3 regions of the Moritella sp. Urea-trap-13 genome follow, and region 3 is predicted to be linked to each of the others. Evidence: predicted binding sites of a transcription regulator. Region 3 holds the regulator's gene; each other region holds the start of a gene.
The links. The regulator sigma-54, encoded in region 3, starts transcription at its own class of promoters, with help from an activator protein. The targets are predictions, from matches to a motif close to GTTGGCACGNNNNTNGNNT.

Region 1: the regulator sigma-54 is predicted to act here: its motif matches at 2,538-2,556, upstream of hmpA (NO-inducible flavohemoprotein).
Region 2: the regulator sigma-54 is predicted to act here: its motif matches at 2,342-2,360, upstream of CXF93_RS20860 (formate dehydrogenase accessory sulfurtransferase FdhD).

The regions. Positions count from the first base shown of each region.
Region 1 is NZ_PJCA01000031.1:387,840-393,071, forward strand. It holds gene CXF93_RS09680 (hypothetical protein) at 1-857, shown strand, start outside; tRNA gene CXF93_RS09685 (tRNA-Val) at 1,033-1,108, opposite strand; tRNA gene CXF93_RS09690 (tRNA-Val) at 1,115-1,190, opposite strand; gene hmpA (NO-inducible flavohemoprotein) at 1,286-2,476, opposite strand; gene CXF93_RS09700 (GNAT family N-acetyltransferase) at 2,861-3,361, shown strand; gene CXF93_RS09705 (DUF3291 domain-containing protein) at 3,450-3,908, shown strand; gene CXF93_RS09710 (YgjV family protein) at 4,048-4,551, shown strand; gene CXF93_RS09715 (NAD(P)/FAD-dependent oxidoreductase) at 4,618-5,232, opposite strand, start outside.
Region 2 is NZ_PJCA01000040.1:72,279-77,510, forward strand. It holds gene yiaY (L-threonine dehydrogenase) at 1-365, shown strand, start outside; gene CXF93_RS20855 (helix-turn-helix transcriptional regulator) at 493-1,407, opposite strand; gene CXF93_RS20860 (formate dehydrogenase accessory sulfurtransferase FdhD) at 1,404-2,303, opposite strand; gene CXF93_RS20865 (DUF3305 domain-containing protein) at 2,470-2,997, shown strand; gene CXF93_RS20870 (DUF3306 domain-containing protein) at 2,987-3,667, shown strand; gene CXF93_RS20875 (4Fe-4S dicluster domain-containing protein) at 3,953-5,232, shown strand, end outside.
Region 3 is NZ_PJCA01000039.1:287,546-292,777, reverse strand. It holds gene hpf (ribosome hibernation promoting factor) at 1-108, opposite strand, end outside; gene CXF93_RS20235 (RNA polymerase factor sigma-54) at 140-1,660, opposite strand; gene lptB (LPS export ABC transporter ATP-binding protein) at 1,709-2,434, opposite strand; gene lptA (lipopolysaccharide transport periplasmic protein LptA) at 2,450-2,950, opposite strand; gene lptC (LPS export ABC transporter periplasmic protein LptC) at 2,934-3,494, opposite strand; gene kdsC (3-deoxy-manno-octulosonate-8-phosphatase KdsC) at 3,491-4,039, opposite strand; gene CXF93_RS20210 (KpsF/GutQ family sugar-phosphate isomerase) at 4,041-5,012, opposite strand; gene CXF93_RS20205 (calcium/sodium antiporter) at 5,070-5,232, opposite strand, start outside.

The DNA.
Region 1 (5,232 bases), on a different contig from region 3:
CCAGTTTACCATCAGAATTACATGTTTGCTTACAGAGCTCTGCAATAAGTACTGCGCAGTTTGCCGCATTGGTGCAACTTATTCAGAGGGCACCGCAAGCATTGTGGTCGTTAAGGGATGATAGTTTTAATTGTTATGAAATGGATTTTCGTTTAGCTGCATTACAACAGCATTTAACCATTTTAAAGCCGTTAAAGAAGAAACTTGCGCCGTTTGTGAATACTAATGCGCTTAATTCGACGGCCACACTGCGTTCAATTCAACATTGTTTGGGTAATGCGGGGATGTTTCGTTGGTTCTCAGCTAAATGGCGTAATGCCAAGCAACAAGCATTAACGCTGGCAACCAATGATCAGCTAAAGCTTGATGACATCCAGATGTTATTCCCGGCTATGATTAAATACGTGACGGCCCAAGAATGCTTTGATGAGTTGTTTGTACAAGCGCCGATCTTGTCTGCTTGTCATCAGGGATTAAATACTGATGTTGCGCCATTACTAGCCGTGCGTGAATGGTATAAAGATGTTGAGTTTGCCATGACCGAACACTTTGTCGGTGAAGACGGGATCTTACAGGGTTTGTCTGTTATTGATAAACAAGTCGCGGATAAGTTGGTCAGTGACTATGACGCCAGCTTAGTGTTGATGATTAACAACATAGATAAGAAGATGAATAAGTTGAGACTAAGCTTTCCAGCTTATCAAGCGTTGCAGCAGGGTGATGTTGATTACGTGACTGCAGTTACTGAGCTAAAGTCTATTTTGTTGGATGCGTTAACTGTGTTGAAGGACAATGAGGTAGATAGTAATACTTACTTATCTGAGCTGCTAAAGATGCCGGATTTAAACGCTGAGTAATACGTGCTGTAAACAATAATGAAACCTTGCTAGGCCATATTGGAGTATCGATTGGCTTAGTAAGCTTGCTGTTAGCTGCAAAGCATGGACATTAGTTTGTTGTGGTTAGCTAATATAATAACCACTGAATTTTAGGCATAAAAAAACCTCGCTCATTGAGCAAGGTTTCATTATTTGGTGCGTCCTACAAGATTCGAACTTGTGACATCTAGCATGTCGAGCTAGCGCTCTACCAACTGAGCTAAGGACGCGGAATGTGGTGCTCGCTACAAGATTTGAACTTGTGACATCTAGCATGTCGAGCTAGCGCTCTACCAACTGAGCTAAGCGAGCAGAATTTGGTATGTCGTTAAGACGAATCAAATACTATCCCGCATCCTTATTATCATCAAGTCTTTTTTAAACAATATCAGTACATTGCTTTAAAACTAAGCAGTTGGGTCGATATTTAAATCTTCTGCAGGACCAAAAAATTCAAAATGTACATTTTCAGCAGGAATACCTAATTTCGGTGCGAAGCTATTCATTGCTTGCATGAAGGGTTTTGGACCTAAGAAATAGAATTCTACGTCACGGTCATTACCGATTTTCTCTTCAAGCATTGCTAGGTTGATGAAACCAGTTGCATCTGGCTGACATTCTGGCGTTGCATCACTGTAAACGAAGTAAGGTTTGATGTTAGCGTTATTCGCTGCAAGGTTTGTTACATGGTCACGGAATGCGTGAACCTTGGTGTTCATTGCTGCATGAATAAAGTGAATAGGGCGGTTTGTAGCTTTTAAGCTATTAAGCATGCTGATTGCAGGTGTAATACCAACGCCACCAGTTACCAACACCACAGGTTTGTTGTTGTCTTTTAACACGAAGTCACCAGCAGGTGCTAGTACACGTAATGTGTCACCCGCTTGAACACGGTTGTGTAGGTAGTTAGATACAGCACCACCTTCTTCACGTTTTACACTGATACGTAAGAATTCTGAATTTGGTGAATCAGATAAGCTGTATTGACGACGTGTTTCTTCACCATCAATGCTTAATACTAAACCAATAAATTGACCTGGTGTGAATGATGTCACAGGTTTGTTGTCGGTCGGCGTTAGGTAGAACGATGTGATGTTGTCGCTTTCAGCTACTTTTGTTGTTACAGCGAATTCACGCTCACCACGCCAGCCGCCTTCTTTTTCTGCATTGGCAGCGTAAGTCGCTTCTTCTGCTGCGATTAGCAGATCAGCTAACTGCCAGTATGCTTGTCCCCAGGCATCAATTACAGCGTCTGTCGCTGCGTCACCCAGTATGGCTTTGATTGATTTTAATAAACACTCGCCAACAATCGCGTATTGTTCTGGCTGGATATTAAGCGAAACGTGCTTGTTCACAATACGGTTTACAGCTGCTTCTAATACAGCTAGGTTTTCAATGTTACCTGCATATGCAACAAGTGCATTCGCTAGTGCTTTTGGTTGCGCGTTACCAGCTTGGTTACTTTGATTGAAGAAGTTTTTTACTTCTGGGTATTCTCTGAACATCAAAGGATAAAAATGCGCTGTAATATCATTGGCATGAACAGAAACAGCAGGGACAGTCGCTTTGATAATATCTATAGTTTGTTGCGTTAACATAATAGCTACCTTGTATAGGTTAGTGAGATTAATTGATCTATATCAATATTTATATTCTCTACTGCAGTAGCCGTGCCAAGTTTTCAAGCTGTTGATTTTAAGTGCTTTATGTTTTTACTGTTAGTTATGTTGTGTTTGTGACAACGGTTGGCGTTGTCATAAACACAACTTGAGTCATTATGACAACAACTAAGTAGACATAACAAGCAATAGTTGGATGTTTACAATCTACTCAATTTGTTTGTTTATATTGGCGTGCATGCGCTATAAAATAGTTTATGATCCTGATTGTTAAGTCAATAAAGTCAAAACCCACTTTATGATCAAGGAAGATGTGGGGTCGAATCACCCAGAAGGGTACAACTTAGACATTCAAGGAAAAACATGAAACTGATAATTAGAGATGTTCAAAAAGCAGATGCGCAAGGCATCATGGATATATTGAACCCTATCATCGAAGGTGGCCTTTATACTATTTTAGACTCAACATTTTCTCTCGAAGAGGAAGAGCAATTTATTCAAGACTTCCCTGACAGAGGTGTGTTTAATGTTGCAGTAAATTCAGCAGAATCAACCATTGTTGGCTTTCAAAATGTAGAACCGTTTGCGACGTATACCCACGCTTTTGACCATGTGGGAATTATCGGCACATATGTTGATGGTAGCTATAGAAGGCAAGGCATTGCATCTAGTTTGTTTAATTCAACGTTTGAACTTGCAAGGTCTAAAGGTTATGAGAAGTTGTTTGCTTATGTTCGTGATGACAATAAAAATGCACTCGAAACTTATCTAAAGCACGGGTTCGAAATCATTGGTATAGCCAAGAAACACGCTAAGATCTGCGGTAAATACGTAGATGAAGTGTTAATCGAAAAGTGGCTATAAATTTATTTTCCCTGTTTTCTAATTGGCGTATTACGTTTAGTATATAAATTGATTCGTAATAATCAGTTAGGCATCAAGGAGGAATAATATGCACCTAGCACAATTGAACATAGCTAAAGCAAAATACGCATTAGAAGCGCCTGAGATTAAAGAGTTCGTTGATAATCTGGAATCGGTGAATAATACCGCAGAAAAAAGTGACGGTTTTATTTGGCGTTTAAAAGACGAAAACGGTGACGCGACGAGTATTCAAGCCTTTCTCGATCCGAATGTCATTGTGAACATGTCAGTTTGGGATTCTCCCGATGCACTTAAAAACTTCATGTTTAGAACACATCACCGAGACTTTCTACGTCGTAAAAAGGAATGGTTCGATATCATCCCAGAAGACAGCTATGTTCTGTGGTGGGTTCCTGTTGGTCATACTCCGAGTATTGAAGAAGCGGTTAGCAAGTTAGAATTTTTGCGTAATAATGGCGACACACCATCTGCATTTACCTTTAAAAGTAACTTCAGTAGCGAAGAGTTTATAGCGGATAGTTTATAGAGGTAGTGCTTAAGTCGTTTGTAAATATAAGTATAGATATAGTTACTTACTGTCATCACTAAGAATGACACTGTAGACTGTGGCTCTAAAATGGAATGACAATACCATTGTTACTATGGCTACGATTTAGGAGACCTCAGTGTCGTTATTTTTTATATCTCAAGTATTAGTCGCCATCGCGATTTGCTTCGATTTGATGTCTTTTCAGTTTAAAGAGAGACAAAAGATTGTCGCTTGTTTATTCTGTGCGGGTGTGCTTATTTCGAGTCATTTTATTCTGCTTGAACAATGGACTGCGGCGAGCTTGATGGTTATCGCCACGATCCGTTATTTAGTCAGTATTTTTTCGACTTCACCAAAACTAAAGTACCTGTTTGGTTCTGCATCGTTAATCGCGACGGTACTAACTTATTCTGGGCTGATTAGTATTTTGAGTTTCTTGGCTTCAAGCATTCAAACCGTGGCAGCGTTCAATAAAGATGACAAGCGTTTAAGAGAATTGATGGTCGTGGGGACAAGTTTCTGGCTAGTACACAATTACTTAATAGGTTCACCGACAGCGGTGATCATGGAAGCCTTATTTATTTGTAGTAATTTGGTGGGTTATTATCGTTACTATTACAAGAAAGAAGTGGCGATATAAACAAACGTATTGGTGCTAAAACCCTGTAATTCATAAATTGATTTACAGGGTTGATTCTCAAGCCTATTAAGCCTTACAAATAGCAGCAACGGCTTTCAATCGGCGTGCAGGCTCTGCCACAAATGGATTGGTTTCATCCCACGCATAACCCGCTAAAATCGAACAGATCATTTGTTTGATCTTCGGATTCGGATCATCATGTAATACCACGTCTTGAAACTCACCGGTATACCAACCTTCAACATAACAACGGAATGCGTTAACACCTGTCATCAGCGTATCGGCATATTCAGTTTGCCAATCAACTGTTTCATTATTGAACTGTTTCACTAACAAGTCTGAGGCCAGTTCTGCAGATTTCATCGCAATCGTGACGCCAGATGAAAATACCGGATCTAAAAACTCACCCGCATTACCCAGCAAAGCAAAGTGTCGATCAAATAGCTTGGTCACGTTGGCAGAATAGCCCATGATCGTCCCACAAGGGTTAGGAAAGCTCGCTTGTGAAAGTAAGGTTTTAAGATTGCTTTCTTCAGTCGCGAGCTGTTTTAACGCTGCAAGATGGTCATCAGGGTAGTTAGCAAAGAACGCTGGTTCACCAACAACACCAAATGAACAAGTACCGTTACTAAATGGAATTAACCAATACCAAACTTTGTTATTTTTAGGATGTACCGAAAC
Region 2 (5,232 bases), on a different contig from region 3:
ACGCAATGGCGCATCAATTAGGCGGTTTCTATGACTTGCCACACGGTGTATGTAATGCGGTGTTACTACCACATGTACAAGCTTATAACGCGCAAGTGTGTCCAGAACGTCTACGTGATGTTGCTAAAGCGATGGGCGTTGATGTAACAGAAATGACACCAGAGCAAGGCGCTGAAGCGGCGATTGCATCAATTAAAGAATTAGCGTTAGCGGTTGGTATTCCAACAGGACTTACAAGCTTAAATGTAAAAGTTGAAGATATTCCTGAATTAGCTAAAAACGCATTGAATGATGCTTGTGGTTTTACTAATCCAAAACAAGCAACTCATGAAGAGATTTGCGCCATCTTTAACGCAGCGATGTAAGCTGTTGGTTAGTTAAAAGTAAAAGAACTCCAGTAAGGTAATGTAATTAAGCCCAGACCGCGTTTCGATATCTGGGCTTTTTTACATCTAGCTTTTTTCATCGTTGCTAATGTTGTAAGTGGTGCTACTAGCTGGCACTCCAAACTTGTTGACCAGTACGGCTGAAGTTATAACCGCCAAGTTGGTCGCCTTTGGCTTGGATCTCCATTGACGATAACGCCTGCAGTAATTGTTGCTGCAAAGTACGGAAGTAGATATTTTTCGGGATCACTAATTCAAACGCTTCAGTGCCTAGTGGAATAAAGCCCAAGCCAAATTCACCAGCTGTACTTTGACTGGCACAACCGACGTCTGCTTCACCACGGGCAATGCATGATGCTAATTCACGTTCACTGTGACACGTTTCAGCAGCGGTGAGCATATCGACCGTATAAGCATGATTGTGTAACCACTCTCCCAAAGCGCGCATGCTGCCAGCGCCTTCTTGACGAAGTGCCCAGCGCCAGCGTGACGTGAGTAATTCTGGTAAGTTTAACGAGCGTGAATTAACTAAATCAGCTAATTCCTTACTCACCACTAACCCTTGTTGACGTTCAAAAGCATGGATAAGTACCCAGTTTTTATGTCCTGGATATTGTTGTAATAAAGCCGGATGACGTAATGCTGCTTCTTCTGCGTGTCCCCAATGGATAGCGCATATGTCCACGTGGCCTTTACTGAGCATCGCTAAACCTTGGCGTGTACCAGTCGAGGTATAACCAACCAGTGCGGTACTGCCAAGTTTCTGCGCCATTTTTCCCACGACCAACTGTAACAGTGGATCATCTGAACCAGCGATAAGTAAGCGGTCGTTAAGCACGCCGTTATGACAAGACTCCAGTAACCATTTATCTAACATGGCTTTGGGAAATAACCATTTACCCGTTACTTTTGTCGCAGGCAAGTGACCATCATTCGCCAGGGTATAGACCTTTTTTTCATTTAGGTCTAAATACTCCGCCACTTGCTTTACATTCATAAACGCGGGAAATTGCTCATTCATGCAGGTTTACCGACAATGCTTGGGTTTTGTGTTGATTTAGCTGCTACTTCTACTACAGCTTGCACTTCTGCGTCTGGACCTTTGACATCTAAGATCAAGTTAGCCATGCCGTTATATACTTGAAAGCGATTACCTTTGGCGCGGGCCACCATAGTGATACCTAGCTTTTTAGCTAAATCGTAACCCATTTGTGTCGCACCAGAGCGCGATAGCAATACTGGAATACCCATTTGCGCGACTTTAATGACCATCTCAGAGGTGAGGCGACCGGTAGTATAAAAGATCTTATCCTCACCAGTTTGGCCTTTTAACCACATTTCCCCGGCCAAGGTATCAACTGCGTTGTGACGACCAACATCTTCGACAAACGACAAGATCTCGGTATCTTTGCATACTGCGCAACCATGGACGGCTCCGGCGGCTTTATAAGTCGCGTTATGATGCGTTAATGCTTCTAACAGCCCATACAACTTTGATTGAAGTAGCTCAGGTTGCGGCAGAGTGACACCTTCTAGTGTCTTCATGACATTACCAAACATGGTGCCTTGACCACAGCCTGAGGTAACTGTCTTCTTCGATAACTTAGCTTCTAAACCATCAGTACTCTCGTGCGTAATTACTGCGGCTGAATTAGTGTCCCAGTCAATGATTAATGATTCAATGGCACTGATGTCTTCAATAAACCCTTGGTTTTTTAAATACCCTAATACCAGATCGGCTGGGCGTGCGCCGAGTGTCATCACTGTCACGATTTCTACCCAATTTAAGTAGATCGTTAACGGGTGTTCACAGGCGATCTCCTTGGTCATGGTATCGCCATATTCATCCATGATGTCAACGGTAATAGTGTGCTCAACTGAAGAATTGGTTCTAATTATTTTTGGTAATTGCGGCATCCGAAATTCCTGTTGGTTTATATATCTATCAAGAGGTAAAGCAAAGTTCATTCCAACTTAACTGTTTTATTTGTCATTTCTTTCTAACTTGGTCTAAATTTTGCTGAGTAGGGGAAGTTAGGTAAAAAATTCTAAATAATTATAAAAATAGAATAAAGGAGCATGTGTGCAACTATGTGATGAAGATAAACACCTAAATAAAGGTGATGAACATAAGCGCTTAGAGAAAGACGAGTCAAGTTGGCCAATCGCCTTCAGTCTTCGCTCTGAAGAAAAGCAAGTTGGACGCTGGACTACTTTGTCTTGGTCTATTGAAGATGTTGAGTTGTATCAGCAAGTACCTGTTATCACTGCTACAGAAGATAGTAGCCGTGCTGGTAGTACAACTCACTATGAAAAAACGCTGTTTTTGTATCGCGATGAACGGACTGATTACCGTTTTAACCTCAGTTCACAAGACCCTCATCTATTTATTGTTTGTGAAGTAGCTGACGAGCAGTTTTCGCCATTACTTATCACTGCAGCGCAAAGTGTCGCCAGTAGCTATATGGATGGTGACTATCAAGTGCTGCATATTCAAATGCCATTACCAATACAAGCTTGGATGGAAGCATTCATTGGTAGAAATGGCGAACTGATTGAATTTAAAAAGAAACGTTGTAAAGACAGAAAAGGGCGTTCAAGTGGCCAGTAACTTTTTTCAACGTTGGTCAGATAGATCACTGGCGACAAAAGACCATGCAGAAACTGATTTAGAAGCAAGTAAAGACGTTGTTGCTGAACTGGATATCGACACTACTAATGACTCTGCACCTTATGAGACATCGGTTGTAGACTCTAATTCTGATTTATCTAACTCATCTACAGACCTGATTGATGAGCATGTCGAAGAAGTGCTGACTATTGATGATGCCGATAAGGTTACCTTTGATAGTGGCGTCGCTTCTTTTTTACAGCATGGCGTTGATAAGTCAGTAAAAAAAGCAGCGTTAGCAAAATTGTTTCATGCTGATGAATTTAACTATATCAGTGATATGGATGATCACACCGAGGACTTTTCTAATATACCTAAGCTTGATGAGAGTATCGCGAAACAGTTGCGCGGTTGGGTTAAGACAGTATTGGAAGAGCCTGAAGCTGAATTGATTGAAGAAACTAAACTCGTTGAAGAAAGTGAAGTATTAGCCGCCACGGAAACTGAACCGGAAACGGAAGTAATAGCAGCCCCAAAAGCCACTGTTGATGAAACGACTCAATCTATCTCGGCTGATAATAGTTCGACGTCTTGCGGTGGTGAAAAAAATTGCGGTGGTGAACAAAAAAACCAGCTTCAGCAATACCTTCAACAGACGGGTGAGACATAAAGGGACAAATAACCCTAATTTTAATCGGGACATTTTGTTCCATGCACGATTGTTTATAGCGACATTATGTCCCGTTTAGGAATAAGTAAACAATCCCTCTCTGACTTTAACTCTTTATAGGTCATTTTATTCCGTTAAAAGTTGGTTCGGTTATTGCTCTATTAGCTACAGCAAAATAGCGACAGCAAAAAGTACGAATATGAACGTACGCTAGCAGAGAGCAGCGAGTAATTACTCGCAGTTTAATCGACACCCTTATAACGGTGACGAGATACAGGAATAGCAATGTTAAAAAGTACTTTAGAAACATTTACTGATAGCAACGGTCAAGCACGCTTTGCGGCGATAGCCGATACCGTTGAATTATCTAATCTGATCCCGCCGACGGTATCTTACGAAAGTCGTGGCAACTTATTGATCATTGGTGCTTACGATATTATCACGGCACTAGCACCGCAATTTGCAACATTGAATTCAGTAACACTGCTGGCGACGTCTGCTGCAACAGATGCCGCGCCAGCGACGAACGATAGCAATGACAAAGTATTTTTTAGTAATGAAGTAACAATTAAAGGTTACCTTGGTGCGTTCGAAGTGAACTGCCGTGTAGCGGGTAGCTTACTGAGTACTTTTACCAATTTAGCGGAAGTGACCATTGGTGGTGATAGTTTTGATTTAGTCGTTGATATGAGCGCGGATAGCCTTATTCAAACCGAAATACCAGCGCCTGGTTATTACCCTGTTGGTAGCGGTAAAGCAGCGATTGCCGATGTCATTGAAACCTTACCTGAAATGCTAGGTACGTTTGATAAACCAAAATACTTTCGTTTAGACAATGATATTTGTGCGCATTCATCACGTGGCGTGGGCGGTTGTACGCGTTGTGTTGATGCTTGTCCTGCAGGTGCGTTAACCAGTAATGGTCACGCTATCGAAATTAATCCGTTCTTATGCCAAGGCGTAGGGACGTGTGCCACGGCTTGTCCGACTGAAGCGATTACTTACGCATTACCAGAACCAGAAAAGACTCAGAACTTTATTTACCGTTTATTAAACAGTTATCAAATGGCGGGTGGCGAACAGCCAACGATTTTATTCTTTGGTAATCGTGACGAACAAACGGTGGCAGAAAAATTACCGTTATTACCATCAAATGTTATTCCTATTGCTTTAGAAGAGCTGGCTACGGTTGGTGTTGATACTTGGTTTAGCGCCTTACTCTATGGTGCGCATCAAGTATTACTGGCCACTAACATCGCCTATATCCCGGCGACGATTGATCGCGTGCTTAATGATGAACTGGCCATTGCCAATACCTTCTTAACGGAGATGGGTTTTGAAGCCGGGCGTATTTGTTTGTTTGATTTAGATTCGGCAGCAGACTTTGTGGCGTTTACTCAACCGGTATTACCTGTTGTTGAGAATAAGATCGCCGTAATGGATAACGCGGTATTAGCAGAGCAACTGTCTGGCACTAAGCGTGAAAAATTATTTACTGCGTTAGATAAATTATCTGCACAAAGTCCACTGCAACCGACACATTCAGTCATGCCTGAAAATGCACC
Region 3 (5,232 bases):
ATTGTTAATGTGATCGAAATGTCGTTCTAATTTGGAAAACTTGCTGTCAACGTAATCTTTCAGTGAATCTGTAATGTCTACATGTCTACCTGTTAAATTAATTTGCATATACGTCTCCCTTATGAAGGTTAGGTGAGTCCTATAACAGACTCTTGCGCTGATTCGATGGCGGTATACTCAGTGCTTCTCGGTACTTTGCAATAGTACGTCGAGCCACCTTGATACCTTGATCAGCAAGTAAATCAGCAATCTTGCTGTCACTTAATGGTTTGCTGACATTTTCTGCCGCGACCAATTTCTTAATTAATGCCCGGATGGCGGTTGATGAACACTCGCCGCCGTTATCTGTGCTTACATGACTTGAAAAGAAAAATTTCAATTCAAAAATACCACGTGGCGTGTGCATAAATTTCTGCGTCGTTACCCGTGAAATAGTTGATTCATGCATTTCAACTTCTTCGGCAATATCGTTGAGTACCATCGGCTTCATGGCTTCATCGCCATACTCAAAGAAATCAACCTGTCGTTGTACAATACTTTTTGTCACTTTTAGCAAGGTGTCATTACGACTTTCTAAACTTTTAATAAACCACTTAGCTTCCTGTACGTGGGTACGTACAAATTGCCCATCGCTACTGTTGCGGTTACCCGTCGAAAGATTAGAATATTCATTGTTCACTTTTAATCTTGGCACAATGTCAGGATTTAACGCTACTACCCACTGATTATTTTTTTTCTTTACTAACACGTCGGGAATAACGTAGAGGCCTTCCGTTTGATCAATAACATTACCTGGTCTTGGCTCCAAGCTCTGAATTAATTGCATGATCTCTTTAAGCTGTGGCTCTTTTAATTTTGTTTTACGGCTTAATTGACGGTAGTCGCGATTACCCAATAAATCCATATGAGAGTGAATTATTTGCTGACATTCGCTTAACCAAGGGGTATTTTTAGGTAAATGTTGGAGTTGGATCAATAAACATTCTTGCAGTGAGCGTGCTGCGACACCGATGGGGTCAAAGTGCTGAATGCGTTTTAGCACCGCTTCGACTTCATCTAATTCAATTTTTTCGTCGTTGTTATCATCAACTTCTTGGTGATCGATATCAACGCTATTAAGGATCTCTTCGCAGCTTTGGTTAAGGTAACCATGGTCATCAATACCATCAATAATGGCGATGGCAATAGCGCGGTCGATATCAGAAAATGGGGTTAACTCCATTTGCCACATCAAGTGCTCGTATAAACCTTCGCTGGTTTCACCTTGGTAAACTTGATCAAGTCCATCAATACCGGCACTACCGCTACTGTGGTTTTGTATTTGTGGGGTGTAGACATCATCCCAATTACTGTCATTGGGTAATTCATCTTGGATAGAGTCGCTGTTAAGCGCATCGCCAACTTCAATTTGACTGCTATCGGTCAGCGCAGCATCGTTATCGATGTCCTGACTATTGCCATCATGATCAGTATTACTCTCTGCATCGTTAGAAAGCGATTCATGGGGATCTTCTTGTTCTAGTAGTGGATTGCTATCTAGCGCTTCTTGAATCTCTTGCTGTAACTCCAAGGTCGATAATTGTAATAACCGAATCGCTTGTTGTAACTGTGGCGTCATTGCCAGAGATTGACTCATCCTAAGTTGTAATGATGGCTTCATCTAACGACTACTCTCTCTTCCTTAATGCGGCTAAGTATCAATATCAAACTATAGTCGGAATTGATCTCCAAGATATACTTCTTTCACTTTTTCGTTAGATAAAATCTCTTCGGAAGTACCTGATGCGATCAAATGTCCATGACTAACAATATAAGAGTGTTCACATACATCGAGCGTCTCACGTACGTTATGGTCGGTAATTAATACCCCTAAACCACGATCACGCAGGTGCTGAATAATTTTTTTAATATCACCAACCGAGATCGGATCAACACCGGCAAACGGTTCATCTAATAAAATAAACTTAGGATCAGCTGCCAATGCGCGGGCAATCTCAACGCGGCGGCGTTCACCACCGGATAAACTCATGCCTAAACTGTCGCGAATATGGGTGATATGAAATTCTTCTAGTAACTCTTCTAACTTTTCTTCGCGTTCAAAACGACTGAGTTCTGGACGTAACTCTAAGATGGCCATGATATTTTTAGTCACTGATAGGCGACGAAAAATGGAGGCTTCTTGCGGTAAATAACCAATACCTTGCTGTGCTCGAATATGCATTGGCTCATGCGTTAATTCTTGGTCATCAATGAAGATTTGTCCATGATCTCGTTTAACTAAGCCAACCACCATGTAGAAGGTGGTGGTTTTACCTGCGCCATTGGGCCCAAGCAAACCAACAATTTGGCCTGATTCAACTTCGAGACTCACATCTGAAACAACTTTTCGTTTGTTGTAACTTTTTGCTAAGTGTGATGCTTTTAAACGCGCCATATGAATTTATTTACTCTACTTAGTTTTAGTGTCTTCAGGAGTGAAAATGGTGATCACTCGATCTGATTCATTATTACCGCTCTCGGCTATCATTTCTTGTTTATCAATTTGGTAGATGATCTTGTTACCTTTGACTTCACTATCAGCCTGACGTAAACGTGCATTTATTGTTAATGTTAAACGCTTTTTACCCAGTTCGTAACGGATCTCATTCGACTCAGCATTAATCTTTTTGCCGTCATCAAGCTCTTGATAAAAAGTGGCGACGTTACCTGTGGCTATCATTACTTCTGTACCTTTACCACCCGGACTTAATACCGTTAGCTTATCAGCATGAATTAATATAGTCCCTTGAGTCACTACCACATTATCATAAAATATGACGCGGTTCTCTTTAATAAACACTTCTTGACGTTTGGCGTTTACGATAACATTTTCTTCAAAGTCAGACTCTAACGCGAGGGCTGAATTACTCATCAATAACGTTAACAGTAAAATTTTATATTTTTTCATCATTAGTATATATCGCTTTAACTTGCTTAAGGATAGTCATGTATTCTTGTTTTAAATCACCTTCCAGCCCAATCCCTGTTTGATTAAACAAGTCACCGGTAATGGTAATTAATTGATCGCTACGCACCAAGTTTGTGGCGAGCTCTAGTTGTAAATAACTGGTGGTGATGACATCTATATAATCATTTTTAGCCATGTTTTTGATAACCACATCATTGCGTAGTGTGGCAACATCCTCACTGCTAAAATCACCTTCTTTGGCCTGAATTTTCCACGTTGCTTGTGCATTGTCATCATAAAGGATAATAACGGGGTTGGTGAACATTGTCATGCCTAACTCGCCATAATGCTCCATACTATCTGCAAAAGTGCGACGTATAATTTTGCCTTCAATACTGAATTCGACACTACGGAGTATTTGTGCGGTGAAATCAGGCTGATATTCGGTTGACGCAGGTGCGGTTGTTTGTTCATCAGGCGAAAAAAATCGCCATATGCCAAGGGCACACAAAAAGAGGATAACTATTCCTACATTTTGTCGATTCATACCGAAGTACCTTGTGCTTGGTCTAAAATGCCTTTCGCTAATAGGATTAAATCGGCTAATTCTCTTACTGCACCAAAGCCACCGCGAATAGAGGTGCTAAAATCAGCGCCTTTTTTGACTAATGGATGTGCATCTGCAACGGCGACACTGAGGCCACAAAGATTCATCACCGGTAAGTCAATCACGTCATCACCGATGTAACCAACATGCTCAGGTGATATGTTTAATTTTTCAAGTAGCATGTTGAAGGCAATAACTTTGTTGTCTTGGCCTTGATAGATATGTTTAACCCCTAAGCCTTGCATGCGATTGGCGACAATGGTTGATTGACGTCCGGTGATAACCGCCACTTCAATACCTGCATTCAGCAGTGATTTAACCCCAAAACCATCACGGGTATGAAATGCTTTAAGCTCTTCGCCATCGTTACCCATATACACGCGACCGTCAGAAAAAACGCCATCTATATCGCAAATAAGTAGCTTTAATGTTTTTGCTTTAGTTAAAATTTCTTGTGAGATTGGACCGTATAATGTGTTGATCATTTTATAGTACACCTGCGCGTAGTAAGTCATGCATGTTGAAGGCGCCGACCGGTTCTTGTTGTGCATTAACGACAATTAAACCGTTAACTTTTTTATTTTCCATGACGGCAAGGGCTTCTGCAGCCAATATATGTTCATTAATAGTAACACACCTTTTGGTCATTACTGCACTGATAGGGGTTTGGTGAATATCTATACGCGCATCTAAAATACGACGTAAATCACCGTCAGTGAAAATACCAACTAACCTATTGGCGTTAGTGACAGCCGTCATACCAAGGCCTTTTCGAGACACTTCTAATAAGGCATCTGAGATAGTTTCGTTTTGCTGCACACTCGGTATACCATCACCTTTATGCATAATATCGGAAATACGCAGTAATAATTTACGGCCTAAGCTACCGCCGGGATGAGACAGCGCAAAATCATTCGCAGTAAAGCCTTTCGCTTCGAGTAATGCCACGGCAATCGCATCGCCCATCACTAGACTTGCTGTGGTGCTTGATGTTGGCGCTAATCCTAAGGGGCAGGCTTCTTTATCGACTTTAATGCATAAATTAACCTGTGCTTCGCGTGCCATGGTTGAGTTAGCATTACCTGTCATTGAAATAATTGGAATGCTTAAGCGTTTAAGCACTGGATATAACGCCAAAATTTCATTTGACTCGCCTGAGTTTGAGAGCGCGATGACCACATCTTCACCGCCAATCATGCCCAAATCACCGTGACTTGCTTCACCGGGATGGACGAAGAAAGCTGGGGTGCCGGTGCTGGCTAATGTCGCGGCAATTTTATTGGCTATGTGACCAGACTTCCCCATGCCAGTGATAATTACTTTACCTTTACAGGCGATTAATAATTCGCAAGCCGCCGTAAAAGTGTCATCAATATACTGACTTAATTGAGTAATCGCCGCCGCTTCTGTTTGAATGACATTAAGCGCGCTTTGGCAATAATTAAACTGACTAGACATGGTTACTCCCTAATAAAAATACGGTTTAATACTTAGATATAAAAATATCAAATAATGTTAAATGCTATTAAACACCAGAAATTGATACGCCACAAAACCAACGAGGAGTAATCCACCTTCAATGCGGTTGATTCGACCTGGACGACCTCTAAAGCTCATTGCCATTAATAGCATGACTATCGTAGCACCTAGCATGTAATAGAAGTCACGACTAATAATC